3 regions of the Vibrio sp. CCUG 15886 genome follow, and region 3 is predicted to be linked to each of the others. Evidence: predicted binding sites of a transcription regulator. Region 3 holds the regulator's gene; each other region holds the start of a gene.

Region 1 (5,832 bases), on a different contig from region 3:
AGCAGACCTTGTTTCTATCGGTCCAATGCTGCAAGGTATGCGCAAGCCGGTAAACGACCTGTCTCGTGGCGCGCTAGTCGACGATATCGTCTACACCATCGCTCTAACTGCAATCCAAGCGACTCAAGATCAGAAATAATCCACTGAATCTTTTGTCTCTTGTCAGTAAGACTGAGCAGCGATAGAACGAAAAAGGGGTTGGCACTATGCCAACCCCTTTTGTTTTATGACTCATTCGGTCTCTTTACGCGCTCGCTTTAGGCTTCCGTTTCTACGTCTGCCACTGCCTCGCTATTCACAGCGGTAGTCTCCTTGGCGAACTCTTTTCTCAAGCGTTTTGCTGCAGACACCAAGTTTGCCAATGCGGCTTCGGTTTCTGGCCAGTTGCGTGTTTTCAATCCGCAGTCTGGGTTTACCCACAAACGCTCTACTGGGATCTTCTGCGCCGCTTTCTTCACGAGATCGACAATCCACTCTTCGCTTGGAATGTTTGGCGAATGGATATCATACACACCTGGGCCAATTTCATTCGGGTAGTTGAACTCTTCAAATGCTTTAAGCAGTTCCATATTCGAGCGTGACGTTTCAATGGTAATCACATCCGCATCCAATGCCGCCACCGACTCAATGATTTCATTGAACTCGCTGTAACACATGTGAGTGTGGATCTGCGTTTCTGGCCTCGCACTCGCCGCTGAAATGCGAAACGCTTCGACTGCCCAATCTAGGTAGTTTTGATGATCACGTTTTTTCAGTGGCAGACCTTCACGAATTGCAGGTTCATCAATTTGAATGATGTTGATGCCTGCATCTTGCAGATCCGAGACTTCATCACGAAGCGCCAAAGCCAGTTGCTGGGCAATCGCTTTACGGCTGATGTCTTCACGTGGGAATGTCCAGCATAGAATTGTGACTGGGCCCGTCAGCATGCCTTTCATCTGTTTTGAAGTGAGCGACTGGGCGTAGGTAGACCAGCCCACCGTGATAGGCTGCTCGCGCTCAATATCCGCGACCACAATGGCCGGTTTCACGCAGCGCGAGCCGTAGCTTTGCACCCAACCAAATTGCGTGGTTTGGAAGCCCGCCAGGTTTTCAGCAAAATACTCAACCATGTCGTTGCGCTCCGCTTCACCGTGAACAAGCACATCGAGATCGAGCGCCTCTTGGCGTTTGACCGCATCCGCTATGTGTCCTTTTAACGCCTGTTCATACTCTGCTGAGGAAAGCTGGCCGCTGCGATAGGCACTGCGCTGAACCCGGATCTCGCTGGTTTGCGGGAAAGAACCAATGGTGGTGGTTGGTAATAGTGGCAACTGCAGCACCTCAGCTTGGTGTCGCGCACGCTCAGCATAAGGCACACTGCGCTGTGCAAGCTCTGCGGTAATGGCATTGACTCGTGACTGCACCGTTGCTTTGTGTACATGAGAAGCCGATTTGCGTGCTTGAATGGGCTGGCTGTACGCCTCACACTGTGCAATCGCGGCTGCATCTCCATCCAGCGCTTTACCCAGGAGCACCACTTCCGACACTTTCTGTTTCGCAAAAGCAAACCAGTTACGCACTTCTGCAGACAAACCCGCTTCGAGCTCTAAATCCACAGGGGAATGCAGCAGCGAACATGAACTGGCGACCCAAAGGCGCTCGCCTAATTCCGCTTTCACGGGCTGCAGGCGCGCTAGCTGCGTTTTGACATCCGAACGCCACACGTTACGACCGTTGACAACCCCAAGCGACAGCACCCAATTTTGCGGCAACTTAGCCAGCACCGCATCCAACTGCTCAGGTGCGGCAGAAAGGTCGACATGAAGGCCGTCCACTGAGAGCTCGACAATGCGATCAAGCGAATCAACAACAGAGTCAAAATAGGTGGTCAGCAGCACTTTTACATCGCTGCGGATCACTTGGTAAGCAAGCTTAAATGCATCAAGCCAAGGCTTTTCCAACTCAAGTGCAAGAATAGGTTCATCAATTTGCACCCATTCAACACCTTGCTTGGCCAACTTGGCCAAAATCGCTTGGTAAGCGGTGAGCAAACGAGGTAACAGTGTTAAGCGGTCAAATCCGTCTTCAATTTCCTTCCCAAGGTAGAGGTAACTCAGTGGGCCAAGCAGCACCGGTTTTACCTTGTGGCCAGCTTGTACCGCTTCGTTCACTTCTTCAAACAGTTGCGGCCAGCTGACTTCAAAGGTGTCCTCTTTACTGAACTCTGGCACGATGTAGTGATAGTTGGTGTTAAACCATTTCGTCATGTCTGACGCGGCCGCGCCATGACACGCACAGCTCGATTGCGACTGACCACGGCCCACTCGGAACAAGGTATCCAAATCAGGGAAGCCATGACGATGGCGTTTTGGCACATGGCCAAGCAACAAGGTGGTGGTCAGAACATGGTCGTACCATGCGAAGTCCCCTGCAACGGCAAAGCTAAGCCCTGCTGAGGCTTGAGTTTGCCAGTTTTTATGACGCAGCTCCGCACCGACTTTTTTCAGTTCAGCTTGGTCGATTTCTCCGCGCCAATATTTTTCTTGGGCAAATTTGAGTTCGCGTTTTTCGCCGATACGGGGATAGCCGAGGATATGCGTGGTCGTTGTCATGTCAAATTCCTTATTCTTTCTATGCGTGATTTTTCTATGCTGGGATGGTTATGCTGCTCACAAACTGCTGCTGAGCGGATGCATGACATCTCGTTCGTTGCATCTCGTTCGCTTCATTCAACAAGATGTCCGGATGGCTAAACTATCTCGCTAACCTCGTGTTTCGACAATCTCCATTTATTCAACTTGTTTATTAGAAAAATTCATCATAAGAAAAGAAACATCAACCAAAATAAATAGACGTCTAGATGTTTACAGCTCCAAAAAAACTGGGTAAGTTAAAAAGGCTCATGTAACGAGCGATTGGTTGAGAGGGATTCATGATTGAGCTAAAACACTTAAAAACACTAACGTCATTGCGAGACACTGGCTCATTGACCGCCACAGCAACCTCACTGCATCTCACTCAATCGGCGCTCTCCCATCAAATTAAAGATTTGGAAGCGCGCATTGGTGGTCAGCTCTTTTTACGCAAAACTCGCCCCGTCAAATTCACCTCAGAAGGGGAAATTTTGCTGCGCTTAGCCGACGAGATTTTGCCGAAGTTAGCCAGAGCAGAGAATGAATTGGCGAGCTTAAAAGAAGACGTGAATGGCCGCTTACACATGGCGATTGAATGCCACTCCTGCTTCCAGTGGCTCATGCCAGCTCTAAAGGAATATCAGTTAACCTGGCCAAGCGTGACGCTCGATTTTTCCTCCGGTTTTGGCTTTGAGCCCCTACCCGCTTTGATGGCTGGCGAACTGGATTTGGTGATCACGTCCGATATTCAGCCTCGCTCTGAAGTGCATTACGAGCCACTGTTTGATTTTGAAATGCGCCTGATTACCGCCACCAATCATCCTCTAGCGAACAAAGAGCGCTTGCAACCTGACGATCTCGCCGATCAAACCATGTTGACTTATCCGGTACAAAAACAACGCTTAGATGTGGTGAAACACTTTTTGGCGCCCGCTGGTGTCGAGCCCGCTCGCTGGAAACAAGCAGACAACACACTGATGCTAGTGCAGATGGTTTCGGCTGGTTTGGGGGTTGCGGCTTTGCCAAACTGGGCGATCAGTGAGTTTTCCCGCCAAGGGCTGATCACCAGTATTCCATTAGGTAAGGGATTGTGGCGACGACTGTTCGCCGCCACTCGCAATGCCGATAAAGACAAACGTTATCTTCAAGCCTTCTTTGCGACGGCGAGACAGCAATGTAAAAGCCATCTTGACGGCATCAAGATGGCTTAAGGGAATGGTCACTAGCGAGAGTATGATTTGAATTGGTTGGTGAGCGGATCGTATTGATAACCCAATACATCCAGTTTGCCGACCACTTGCTCAACGTCCATTTCGTACATGCTGACCAGCTCTTCAAAGCTGTCGCATTCCAGTCGTAACTTCTCGTTGACGATGCCCAGTAGAATAATGCTGTCTAAACGGGCGACGTTACTCAGATCCATGACTACGCTCCTTTGTTGGTACATCTCCATTAAGCGTAGTCACTATTTCAACTGGATAAAGTGAAGCGGGTCTAAATGTTTGAATGTTCGTCAGAGATGAGACTTATCCATTCACCACAAACAAAATTTGCATAGAGACGGTCGCAGCCACGACCAGCACCCACGCGGTTGAAAGCTGGATCTTGCTGGCGGTTTTTCCGCTGAAAATGTGCCAACACCACACGACAATACCGCCAATGACCAGCGCAAGGCTGGTGAGAATCAAGGTTGTGGCTTGAGTCTGTGCTTGCTCATCAAAACCGGACGCAACAGCCAGCAACGAAAGCGCTAGGCCCATCGCCGCCACAATACCACTAAACGGCAAAATGCGGTGGAAGGCTTGCAAACGTGAGCGAGCAATCACTAACAATAAGTGCGCAAACGCCGCACCAAGCAGTACCACCATCATCACTGTCGCCACAGACGCGCCCCACATGGGTTGCTTCATCGCCTGAATCGCCACAAACGAGACCGCTAAGCCATCGGCCAAGTAGAGAACCCAAAGTGGTCCTGCATCACGCGTTTTGCCGGTTTGTACTTTGGAATAGAAATAGAAAATGGCAAACACCACCAGAAAAGCCGCAATCTCAATTGAAGAGACCGCCATCCACATCAAACCAATCGCGGGCAAGAGTTTATGGATACGACCACGTTGGCCCGGGCAAATATCGCCTTTCACTAAAACAAGGGTTAAAACAAGTTGTGCTCCTAGCAACATTGGAGCAAAAGAAGAGAGTAAAAACTGGATCATGATGAACAACATAATGCGACTAAAACTGGGCAGGCATGATACCCAAAGCACTTGAGAACAGCAATGAGCGCACAAAAGTTTGCCAAGCCACTCTCATTGATGCAGCGTCAAAAAAGCCCTTCACCAGACACATAGTGCAGCACATCTTGGTGAGTCACGATGCCCATATATTGCCCCGATTCGTCCAAAATCACCCAAGGCAATGGCAACGATTGTTTCAGCAGTTCATTTATCTCGACGGCCTTGGTCGCCACATCAACGGTTGAGAATTGCGTTTTCATTACTTGGTTCAAGGTTCGCTTACAGATAGCAAGATCTTTGGTGGTTTCTAGCTTGGTCCCCAGCGTGGGGGAAAGATGCAAGTTGAGGGTTTCTCTGTCGACGATGCCAAGGCAAACGCCTTCATCCACAATGGGCAACACCGTGTACTTTCCTTCATCAAGCAATAACTTAGCCTGTTTGATCGTTTCCTGCGGATCGAGTTGCGGTACACAAGATTGCGCAATGCGCAGCACTCCCATACTTCTAACGCTTTCATTACTTTCAAGAAAATCACTCAACTGATTTTGATAATTCCAAGCAAGGTGAAGCTGATCAAGAGGCAAAGGTTTCGAGAAGAAATACCCCTGAATATAATCGACCCCAAGCCCGCACAGCACTTCCAGTTCTTGTTTGGTTTCTACCCCTTCCGCCACCACTTTCACGTTGAGGGTGTGGGACAACTCCGTAATCATTCGCACAATGTGGTACTTGTGTGTACCAACATGAATATCGGTCACAAACTCTTTATCAATTTTCAACAGATCAAAATTACAGTCGCTGAGGTAGGTAAAGGAGGAATACCCCGTTCCAAAATCATCAATAGCTACGCTGACCCCCATGTTGCGAATGCGCTTGATCAACTCTGATTGACTCGATTCACTGTCAAAATAGGCACTTTCTGTTAGCTCTACCGTCACCAGCTCTGGGGTATCGGAATACAGGCAGATCATCTGCTCGGCATT
Region 2 (5,832 bases), on a different contig from region 3:
TTGAATTGAGACGTCGCGTATTTCACTTGGCACTTTAGCTCCTTGTTTGATCACCAAAAGGAAACGCGTATGTCTGGTTTTCCCGCTGCTCACTTTTGCAAGCGATGCAATAAAGAAACACCGCACTCAGAAGTGCTGGTCCGTAAGCCAAGTCGCTATGATACGGATAAAACGATTCTTGGAACTTTAAAGCTTTGGGCTCATACCCTGATAAATGGCGGTCACTATTACGATATGGATCGCTATGCCACCTGCAAGGAATGTGGGCACAAAGAGAAGGACAATTGGGGAAAAGAATTTGAATAGGCACAAAAAAACCGAGCTTTGACGCTCGGTTTTTCTTTTATCTTCTTCAGCTTACGCGAGAAGTTCTTTCGCTGTGTTCACCACATTTTCTACCGTGAAACCGAACATTTCGAACAGTTGATCTGCTGGTGCAGATTCACCGAAGGTAGTCATACCGATGATGCGACCGTCGAAGCCAACGTACTTGTACCAGAAGTCAGCAATACCCGCTTCGATAGCGATACGTGCCGTTACGTCTGATGGCAGTACTGCTTCACGGTAAGCCGCGTCTTGTTTGTCGAAAGTATCAGTAGCAGGCATTGAAACCACACGTACTTTCTTACCTTCAGCGGTTAGTTGTTCTGCCGCTTTCACTGCTAGCTCAACTTCTGAACCCGTTGCGATTAGGATGAGCTCAGGCTTACCATCGCTGTCTTTCAGGATGTAACCACCTTTGGCGATGTCTGCCACTTGCTCAGCGCTGCGTGGTTGCTGTGCTAGGTTTTGACGAGAGAAAATCAGTGCTGATGGACCATCTTTACGTTCAATCGCCAGTTTCCATGCCACTGCAGATTCCACTTGGTCACATGGACGCCATGTGCTCATGTTTGGCGTTAGACGTAGCGATGCGATTTGCTCAACTGGTTGGTGAGTTGGGCCATCTTCGCCAAGACCGATAGAATCGTGCGTGTACACTTGGATGTTTTGCACTTTCATCAGAGCCGCCATACGCATTGCGTTACGTGCGTATTCCATGAACATTAGGAAGGTTGCGCCGTAAGGTACGAAACCACCGTGTAGTGCGATACCGTTCATGATCGCAGTCATACCGAATTCACGTACACCGTAGTGGATGTAGTTACCAGAGAAGTCGTTGGCTTCTAGCGACTTAGAACCCGACCACATGGTGAGGTTAGAAGGCGCTAGGTCAGCAGAGCCGCCCATGAATTCTGGCAGCATTTTACCAAACGCTTCTAGCGCGTTTTGCGATGCTTTACGTGATGCGATGTTTGCTGGGTTTGCTTGAAGATCCGCAATGATTTGGTTTGCTTTCTCTTCCCACTGCGCTGGCAGTTCGCCATTTACGCGGCGTTTAAACTCGGCAGCTTCGGCTGGGTACGCTGCTGCGTACGCGTCGAACTTCGCATTCCAAGCGGCTTCTTTTGCAGCGCCTGCTGCTTTTGCATCCCACTCTGCATAAACATCAGCAGGGATTTCAAATGCAGGGTGTTCCCAACCTAGGAATTCACGTGCCGCTGCGATTTCTTCCACGCCTAACGGTGCACCGTGACAGTCGTGAGAACCCGATTTGTTTGGTGAACCAAAACCGATGATAGTCTTAGTACAAATTAGAGTTGGGCGAGGATCTGCTTTAGCGGCTTCAATTGCTGCGTTGATCGCTTCAGCATTGTGACCATCCACAGCTGGGATAACGTGCCAGCCGTATGCTTCAAAACGCTTAGGCGTATCGTCAGAGAACCAGCCTTCAACGTGACCGTCGATAGAGATGCCATTGTCATCCCAGAATGCAATCAGTTTACCAAGGCCTAGCGTACCCGCTAGAGAACATGCCTCATGCGAGATACCTTCCATCAGACAGCCATCACCCATGAACACGTAAGTGAAGTGGTCAACGATGTCGTGGCCAGGTTTGTTGAACTGCGCTGCGAGCGCTTTCTCAGCCATTGCCATACCAACCGCGTTGGTGATGCCTTGGCCTAGAGGACCCGTCGTTGTTTCGATACCAGGAGCGTAGCCGTACTCTGGGTGACCTGGAGTCTTAGAGTGAAGCTGACGGAAGTTTTTCAGATCATCGATAGAAAGCTCGTAACCGCTCAAGTGCAGTAGCGAGTAAATCAGCATCGAGCCGTGGCCGTTAGAGAGTACGAAACGGTCGCGATCAGCCCACTCTGGATTTGATGGGTTGTGGTTTAGGTGGCCACGCCAAAGAACTTCAGCGATGTCCGCCATACCCATAGGTGCGCCTGGGTGGCCTGAGTTTGCTTTTTGTACGCCGTCCATGCTGAGTGCGCGGATTGCATTAGCGAGATGTTTACGAGAAGGCATGTCTGCTCCTGAGTGCATTAAGCGAATTGATAACATAGAAAATCGAGTGGCGATTATTTTCGCAAAGCAATCTCTCGACTGCAAACGATTTACCTGAACAATTTGTGGAAATGTAAGCGACTTAATGCCATTTCACTGAGAAAAAAACATTTTCTCACTCAACCAAGCAAACGTTTGGTTTTCGCTAATAATAAAAAAGAGCTTGTAATTCGAGCATTAAAAACTAGAATAGACGTCTAGATGTAGAAACACCTACAAATATTATTGTATTTCCTGCTGCTGGAGTATGCATTCTCACAGCAGAATAGATTAACAAAAGTGGAGCTCTCATGGCTAAGCACCTGTTTACTTCTGAGTCGGTTTCAGAAGGTCATCCAGATAAAATTGCAGACCAGATTTCTGATGCGGTTCTTGATGCGATTCTTGAACAAGACCCAAAAGCGCGTGTTGCATGTGAAACGTACGTAAAAACTGGCATGGTAATGGTTGGTGGTGAAATCACCACTTCAGCATGGGTTGATATCGAAGAGTTAACTCGTGAAACGGTGCGTGAAATTGGTTATGTACATTCAGATATGGGTTTCGATGCAAACTCATGTGCAGTACTGAACACTATCGGTAAACAGTCTCCAGACATCAACCAAGGTGTTGATAAAGCCGATCCTAAAGAGCAAGGCGCGGGCGACCAAGGCATCATGTTCGGTTACGCATGTAACGAAACTGAAGTCCTTATGCCAGCACCCATCACTTACGCTCACCGTTTAATGGAGCGTCAAGCGAAAGTTCGTAAAGATGGCACACTGCCATGGTTGCGTCCTGATGCAAAATCACAGGTTACTTTCCAATACGAGCAAGGCAAAATTGTTGGTATTGATGCGGTTGTTCTTTCAACTCAGCACTGCGATTCTATTTCCACACCGGATCTTCGCGAAGCGGTCATGGAAGAGATCATCAAGCCAGTTCTTCCTTCTGAGTGGCTAAACAAAGAAACCAAATACTTCATCAACCCAACCGGCCGTTTCGTTATCGGTGGTCCAATGGGTGACTGTGGTTTGACTGGTCGTAAGATCATCGTTGATACCTACGGCGGCGCAGCTCGTCACGGTGGTGGTGCTTTCTCTGGTAAAGATCCATCGAAAGTAGACCGTTCAGCTGCTTACGCAGCACGTTACGTAGCGAAAAACATCGTCGCGGCGGGTATGGCAGATCGCTGTGAAATCCAACTGTCTTACGCAATCGGTGTTGCTGATCCAACCTCTATCATGGTGGAAACATTCGGTACTGAGAAAGTATCACACGACATCATCATTGAAGCGGTACGTCAGTTCTTCGACCTACGTCCATACGGTCTACAAGAGATGCTGAATCTACTTCAGCCAATCTACAAGAAGACCGCAGCATACGGTCACTTCGGTCGCGAAGAGTTCCCATGGGAAGCGACTGACAAAGCAGCACTACTGCGTGAGTTTGCTGGTATCAAGTAAGATAACCTCACCTCATTCTCCAAAGCCTTCGCTCAATGCGAAGGCTTTTTCATTTGTGCGACGAAAAATTCGCCACGGCATTTGTATTTTTAACTAACTCCAACGATAGTTAAATAAATGTTAAATGAGATTTATCTCTCATCTTAACGACAACAAAACAGATGCTAACGGTAATAAAAGAGAGCTTGCCCCGCATCTGAAACCTACTGACAGTCAACGTCAGTCTGACAGTGAATCGATCAAGGAGGAGCTATGCCTCGTACCGTAGACCCATCGGATCTGGAGCAAAAACGAAAGGACGTTCCCGATCACGAATACGCTCGCACTATTCCATGTAACCAACTCAGTGTGTCCGCCCCGTTTCACTGGCTAGCACTTGGCTTGCATGACTTCATTCGAATGCCACTTATCAGCGCCTTTTATGGCTTATGCTTCATGGCTGCCGCCATCGGTATTGTGCTACTGGTTGAGTGGCAAGGAACTCATTTGGTGGTAATGCCCAGCTTAGTGGTTTACATGCTCATCGGCCCATTTCTTGCGCTTGGTTTGTATGATGCCAGTTGGGAAAGAGAACGCGGCCATAGCGCCAGCCTACTCCACTCAATGAAAGCCATTGGACGCAACTCTTCTTCTCAATGGGCCTTTGCGGTGCTGTTAGCGGTGTGCATGATTTTCTGGATGCGCATTGCCGCTTTACTCCATGCCCTCTACCCTTCTGTGCAAGGAGCACCACTTACAGAGTTTCTTCCTTTCTTAGTGATTGGTTCACTCGTTGGTTTTGTCCTGGCCAGTATCGTCTTCAGCATTTCTGCGTTTTCGATTCCTATGATGATGGAACGCCGAGTCGATATGATGACAGCGGTTTTCAGCAGCTTTAATGCCGTGAAGTCCAACATTCCGGCAATGATTGTTTGGGCAGCCATTATTTGTGGCGGCATTCTAATTGGCTTTGCCACTTATGGCATTGGTATGCTCTTCACCATGCCGATACTTGGCTACGCCACTTGGCACGCCTACCATGAAACCATCAAGAAAAAACACCACTAGGGTCTTTGCCCCTAGAAGCATCAACAGATAATGCTATTATTTGCCCTCATCACACCATGAGGGCAAATTTTTGATGAAAAAGATCGAGTTTGAGCTGCACTACCAAGCCCAAAAAGCACTGCACGCTTGTATCGATAAAGCTAACCGCTACTTTCAGCGCCAATTTCCAATGCCACTTCTTAGCTATCAATTGAGAGGCAAAGCGGCGGGTAAGGCGTATCTGCAACTCAATCAAATTCGTCTTAACCCGATTTTGTTCAAAGAGAACAAAACGGCTTTCTTGGAAGAAGTGATTCCTCATGAAGTGGCTCACTTGCTCACTTATCAGTTATATGGCCGAGTTAAACCTCATGGCGCAGAATGGCAATCCATCATGCAAGGAGTTTTTCTCTTGCCCGCCAACACGACACATCAATTTGCTGTCGCTTCCGTGCAAGGAAAAACCTTCCAATATCGCTGCCAATGTCGCGAGTTTCCGCTAACTATCCGTCGCCACAACAAAGTTCTGCGTAATGAGGCAAGCTATACCTGCCAAAAGTGCCGACAAACCTTGATCTTCACCGGCATCCAACTCTCATAGCTTGGCACTCCCCCCTGTTGCTATTATTAACTTACTTATTACATTGAATAAAATACGCGTGTTAGAATGCTAAAAGTCATACTTTTTAAAGACTTTTAGCATGAAGCGATTATTCATTTTTATTGCCTCGTTCACTGCCTTTGCGATCCAGGCCGCGCCACCCAGCTCCTTCTCTGCCGCCAAACAACAGGCGGTGAAGATCTACCAAGATCATCCCATTAGCTTTTACTGTGGCTGCGACATTGAATGGCAAGGCAAGAAAGGCATTCCTAACTTGGAGGCATGTGGCTACCAAGTACGCAAACAGCAAACTCGCGCATCGCGTATAGAATGGGAACATGTCGTCCCTGCTTGGCAATTTGGCCACCA
Region 3 (5,832 bases):
TCGCTGTGATTGGCTTCTGCGCGAAATAGCGTTAGAAAACTAAACGGGGGAAGTTGGGCAATTTTCCGCTCTTCCAGTGCAGACTGCGCAAAATGCCGGTAATCCTTGGTCAACAGAGCTTTGAGCAAGGTGTGTTCTGGATGGTGGGTTTGTAATATCACTTCGCCAGGTTTGCTAGCACGCCCTGCTCGTCCGGCTACTTGAATAAACAACTGAGCCAATCGTTCGGACGCTCGGAAATCACTGCTGTACAGTGACCCATCAACATCCAATAGTGCCACTAACGTCACGTCTGGGAAATGATGCCCTTTAGCTAGCATTTGCGTGCCAATTAAAATTTGGTATTCCCCTTTGCGAATGGCTTCTAAAGCGCTTTCGAGGCTGCCTTTGCGTCGTGTGCTATCGCGGTCGATGCGAATCGCTTTGTAGTCTGGAAACAGGGCCGTCAACTGGTTTTCCAGTTGCTCAGTGCCGACACCAACCGTCACCAGTTGTGTCGAACCACAACCTTGGCATTGATGGATAATAGGTTGTTGAGAACCACAGTGGTGACAGCGGATTTCATTGCTGTACTGGTGATAAGTGTAATAGGCATCGCAGCGTTTGCATTCGGCAATCCAACCACATTCATGACACATTAACGCAGGGGAGAAGCCTCGACGGTTGAGAAACAGCATCACCTGATTGCCCGCTTTTAAATGACGACGCATTTCAGCAATGAGTGGCGCTGAGAGGCCGCTTTCCAGATAGAGCCCTTTGACATCCAGCACTTTGTTGGTGGTTGGCACGGCCACTCCTGCTCGTTGGGTTAGCGAGAGATGATGATATTTGCCCGTAAGTGCGTTGTGTAAGGTTTCTAACGCGGGCGTGGCTGAACCGAGAACAATTGGAATGCCTTCTTTTGCCGCTCGCATCACAGCCACATCGCGAGCATGGTAACGCAAGCTATCTTGCTGTTTGTACGAAGCGTCGTGCTCTTCATCGACAATGATGATCCCCAACTGAGCAAATGGGATCAGTAGTGCAGAGCGTGTACCAATGACAATGCCCGCCGCTTTGTCTCGTGCGGAAAGCCAAGCGTTGAGACGTTCCGTATCATTAAGACCAGAATGGATGACGGCGACTGGCACATCAAATCGTTGACGAAAACGATTGATGGTTTGTGGTGTTAAACCAATTTCAGGGACCAATACCAGAGCCTGTTTGCCTTGTTCCAAAATGGGTTTGATCAAGTTGAGATAAACTTCGGTTTTGCCTGAACCTGTGACCCCTTCCAACAGATAACAGCCAAAGTCTGTCTGGCTGTTAACGGTCGAAATGGCAATGGCTTGCTCTTGGTTGAGTTTCGGCTTATCGACGGGATGTTCAATCGGATTCCCCCAACGAGCCAACTGTGGCGTTTTTTCTTCACAGCTGATCCAGCCTTTTTCTTCCAAGGTGCGTAAGGTTGTGGATGCCACTTCCTCATCCAAAAAGGCTTGGTGAGGCAGAGGGCCATTAGCAAGCATATTCAATACTTTCGCTTGCTTTATCGCGCGACTGTTTAACCCTTGCATCAACTGGTTTTTGCCTAACTCGGTCAGTTGCCATTCTTGTAGAGTGGCAAAGTCAGCCGCTTTGCCTTTTCTTAGTGCAGCGGGGAGGGCGTTATGCAGTGTTTCACCTAGGGGATGTTGGTAAAAGTGGCTACACCAAAGTAATAAACTGTAGACGGAATCGGGCCAAATAGGACGATGATCCAACACCGCTTTAATGGGTTTAAGTTGCTCGCGTGGAAAGTCTGATTCTTGAACCAAAGCGGTGACAATGCCAATCAAGGTTTGTCGTCCAAATGGCACACTCACGCGGCCACCAATGATCGGAAAAAGGTGTCCAGGAACGAGATAATCAAATTGTTTATCGAGTGGCACTGGCAGCGCAACACGAGCAATGGATGGACGCATAACGTGGTGTTTCATGGCAAAAATAATGACTTACAGTCTAATGGAAGCGAGGTAGAAATACGAGAAAAGGGCATGCTCGAACAGAGAGAGGAAAACTGTATAAAAAACTAGCGGAAAATCGTGGAAATAGGTTGATTCGAAAGAGACGATTCATTACTATATCGCGCCTTAAGATATGGCTTTAATTCTGTTTTAGCGGTATCTGAGTTTTATTTTTAACTGCGTGTGGTGTGCGGCAAAGACTCGTATAGCGACACGGCCTACTATTTGAGGTTATCCCATGAAAGCTGGTATCCATCCAGAATACAAAGCAGTAAACGCAACTTGTTCTTGCGGCAACTCTTTCGTTTTCAACTCTACTCTAGATAAAGAATCTATCCACCTAGACGTATGTGACAAGTGCCACCCATTCTACACTGGTAAGCAACGTATCGTTGATACAGGCGGCCGTGTTGATCGCTTCAACAAGCGTTTCGGTGCTCTATCAAGCGGTAAGAAATAATAGCGTTAGCTATTGCTGTTTGAGAAAAAGGTCGCTTATGCGGCCTTTTTTGCATTCAACGCCTAGGAGACGCTTTCTCTCACGCACCATCCCCTATGCCATCTGGTCTTACTTCTATCTTATTCACAATTTTTATAGATTTGCCTCGCATTCTTGGCTAGGAAGATTGACTTATATCAATTAGAATTTCTCTCTAAATTGAACAAAAAAGCAGAGTTTTTGTTCAACCTAAAGTGTTCCCCCCTTTACCGTACACGCAAAAAGAGAATAACCATTTATGTCCGATGACAATAGCCAGCAAATGACCCCTGAAGAAGTACTTCGCCAACAAGCTCTTGATTATCATGCTTTGCCAACGGCGGGTAAAATTGCCGTCGCTCTAACCAAACCTGCGGAAACCGCTAAAGATCTTGCTTTAGCTTACAGTCCAGGTGTCGCGGAGCCGGTTCGCGAAATCGCACAGAACCCAGACAACGTTTACAAGTACACCTCAAAGGGAAATATGGTGGCCGTTATCTCTAACGGTACGGCAATTTTGGGTCTAGGTAACTTAGGTCCTTTGGCATCAAAGCCAGTAATGGAAGGTAAGGCACTGCTGTTTAAGCGTTTTGCTGGTCTTGATTCTATCGATATTGAAGTGAAGCATCGCACCATCGACGAATTCGTGGATACGGTCGCGAACATTGCAGATACCTTTGGTGGTATCAATTTAGAAGACATCAAAGCACCAGACTGTTTTGAAATTGAAAAACGTCTGATTGAGCGTTGTGATGTGCCAGTGTTCCATGATGACCAACATGGTACGGCCATTGTCACCGCGGCTGGTATGCTGAATGCGATCGAACTGCAGGGTAAGAAGCTAAACGAATGTATTATTGTTTGTCTTGGTGCGGGTGCGGCTGCCGTGGCGTGTATGGAGCTGCTGATCAAATGTGGCGCGATGCGTGAAAAGATCTACATGCTGGATCGTAAAGGTGTGATTCATACACGTCGTGATGATCTCAACGAGTACAAGCAACTGTTCGCCAACAATACAGACAAGCGCACACTGGAAGATGTGATCAGCGGTGCGGATCTCTTCCTTGGCGTGTCTGGTCCAAACCTAATGCCTGCAGAAGCGCTGAAGCTGATGGCGGATAAACCGGTTGTGTTTGCGTGTTCAAACCCTGATCCAGAAATCAAGCCAGAGTTGGCGCATGAAGTGCGCAGCGATCTTATCATGGGTACAGGTCGCAGCGACTATCCGAACCAAGTGAACAACGTGTTGTGCTTCCCATTCATTTTCCGTGGCGCTCTGGATGTTCGTGCTAGTGAAATTAATGATGAAATGAAGTTGGCAGCGGTTGAAGCGATTCGTCAATTGGCGAAAGAGCCAGTGCCAGAAGCGGTATTGAAAGCGGCAGGTGTTGAATCGCTGAGCTTTGGCCCGCAATACATTATTCCCAAACCAATGGATTCACGTTTGCTGCCTCGCGTGGCGAAAGCCGTTGCTCAGGCGGCAGTTGATACCGGTGTGGCTCGTATTCCAATGCCAGAAAACTACATGGCCGAGTAAATCACAGCCTAAACAAACGGGACGCTTTAAGCGTCCCGTTTTTGATCAGATACCACTTTCCCCCGGTGTGGTAAAGCTAACGAGGTTTAGTCGTCATACGCTTCAAATTCGATACCCATCGCCGTCATCAATTCTTTGGCTTCTGTTGGGATATCATCCGGGCGATCTTTTCTGAGATCTTCATCCGTCGGCAGTGGCTGGCCAGTGTACGCATGCAGAAATGCCTCACACAACAACTCACTGTTTGTTGCGTGGCGTAGGTTATTAATTTGACGACGAGTACGTTCATCCGTCAGAACTTTTAGTACTTTAAGCGGGATAGAAACGGTAATTTTTTTTACTTGCTCGCTTTTCTTTCCATGCTCTGCGTATGGACTTATGTATTCGCCATTCCAGTCAGCCATTGCGCACCTTCAGAGTAATAATCGGTTAATAAAAATTGTAAGCGGAGATTTTAGCTGGATTTACCGCCATAAGCAAAGACATATAGACGTCTAGAAGTGTTGACGTCTTAAATTTTGATGGTTAAAGTGACAACTATTAATGGAGAGGAAGGCGTTCCGATAACAGTAGCGCATTCTTATTAAGAATTCATCTTCGCAGAAAGGAAACATCATGAGTCACCACAAGCCAGCCACGATTGCCGTTAGAACGGGCATCGAATCCGATACTCAATACCGTGCCGTTGTGCCACCGATCTATTTGTCGACGAACTATGGTTTCTCTGCCTTTGGCGAAGTGCCTAAATACGACTATACCCGCTCAGGCAACCCAAATCGTGGTCTACTAGAGCAAGCGTTGTTTGAGCTCGAATCTGGTAAAGGTGCGGTGGTCACAAACTGCGGGACATCAGCACTTAACTTGTGGGTGTCTGCTTTTTTAAGCCCTGACGATCTTATTGTGGCACCTCATGATTGTTATGGCGGTACCTACCGTCTTTTCAATACTCGAGCGAAGAAAGGGGATTTTAAAGTCCGCTTTGTCGACCAATCCGACAGTGCTGCACTGGATGCGGCGTTGGCGCTTAACCCCAAACTGGTGTTGCTTGAAACGCCTTCCAACCCGCTCGTGCGTGTGGTGGACATCGCGGAAGTGTGTGAGAAAGCCCATAAAGTGGGCGCGTTGGTGGCGGTCGATAACACCTTTTTGACACCGGTGTACCAAAAGCCTTTGGAGCTGGGGGCAGACTTTGTGATTCACTCGACAACCAAGTATATCAATGGGCATTCTGATGTGATTGGCGGTGTGGTGATCACCAAAACCGAAGAGCACGCAACAGAACTGGCGTGGTGGGGGAACTGCCTTGGCGCAACCGGCACGCCATTTGATAGCTATATGACGCTACGTGGTATCCGTACATTGGGGGCACGTATGCGCGTGCATGAAGAAAGTTCGCAACAAATCCTCTCTTATCTGCAAACTCAAGAGTTAGTCGGCACCATTTATCACCCGAGTTTGCCAGCGCATCCAGGTCATGAGATCGCCAAAAAGCAGCAATCGGGCTTTGGATCGATGTTGAGCTTTGAATTTGCTGGCAGCTTTGAGCAATTGAAAGTGTTTGTGAAAGCGCTAGATTTGTTTTCATTAGCGGAGTCACTTGGTGGTGTCGAAAGCTTGGTTTGTCATCCGGCATCTATGACTCATCGTGCGATGGGAGAGGAAGCACTCGCAGAAGCTGGCGTCACGCAACAGTTATTGCGTTTATCGGTGGGGCTGGAAGATGCGCAAGATCTGATTGCCGACCTCAAGCTGGCCTTTCAACAAGCGAAGGAGAGCTGTTAATGAGTCAAGTTCGACAACTGCACAAATTTGGTGGAAGCAGCCTTGCGGAT

The links. Region 3 encodes MetJ, which represses methionine synthesis genes. Its sites were predicted from a motif close to TTAGACNTNTANANGTCTAA; they were not measured.
Region 1: metE (5-methyltetrahydropteroyltriglutamate--homocysteine S-methyltransferase) is a predicted target of MetJ. The motif match lies at 2,831-2,850, and genes of this name have one in related genera.
Region 2: metK (methionine adenosyltransferase) is a predicted target of MetJ. The motif match lies at 2,581-2,600, and genes of this name have one in related genera.

The regions. Positions count from the first base shown of each region.
Region 1 covers NZ_JAQQBT010000003.1:120,909-126,740, reverse strand. Annotated here, with positions in the region: gene pta (phosphate acetyltransferase) at 1-139, shown strand, start outside; gene metE (5-methyltetrahydropteroyltriglutamate--homocysteine S-methyltransferase) at 258-2,594, opposite strand; gene metR (HTH-type transcriptional regulator MetR) at 2,915-3,826, shown strand; gene PQQ36_RS09120 (DUF4250 domain-containing protein) at 3,838-4,038, opposite strand; gene PQQ36_RS09115 (hypothetical protein) at 4,142-4,828, opposite strand; gene PQQ36_RS09110 (EAL domain-containing protein) at 4,936-5,832, opposite strand, start outside.
Region 2 covers NZ_JAQQBT010000015.1:19,675-25,506, reverse strand. Annotated here, with positions in the region: gene PQQ36_RS18450 (hypothetical protein) at 70-306, shown strand; gene tkt (transketolase) at 358-2,352, opposite strand; gene metK (methionine adenosyltransferase) at 2,682-3,836, shown strand; gene PQQ36_RS18435 (DUF2189 domain-containing protein) at 4,089-4,883, shown strand; gene PQQ36_RS18430 (SprT family zinc-dependent metalloprotease) at 4,957-5,463, shown strand; gene PQQ36_RS18425 (endonuclease) at 5,564-5,832, shown strand, end outside.
Region 3 covers NZ_JAQQBT010000018.1:13,184-19,015, forward strand. Annotated here, with positions in the region: gene priA (primosomal protein N') at 1-1,943, opposite strand, end outside; gene rpmE (50S ribosomal protein L31) at 2,224-2,445, shown strand; gene PQQ36_RS19580 (malic enzyme-like NAD(P)-binding protein) at 2,723-4,000, shown strand; gene metJ (met regulon transcriptional regulator MetJ) at 4,087-4,404, opposite strand; gene PQQ36_RS19590 (O-succinylhomoserine (thiol)-lyase) at 4,616-5,782, shown strand; gene PQQ36_RS19595 (bifunctional aspartate kinase/homoserine dehydrogenase II) at 5,782-5,832, shown strand, end outside.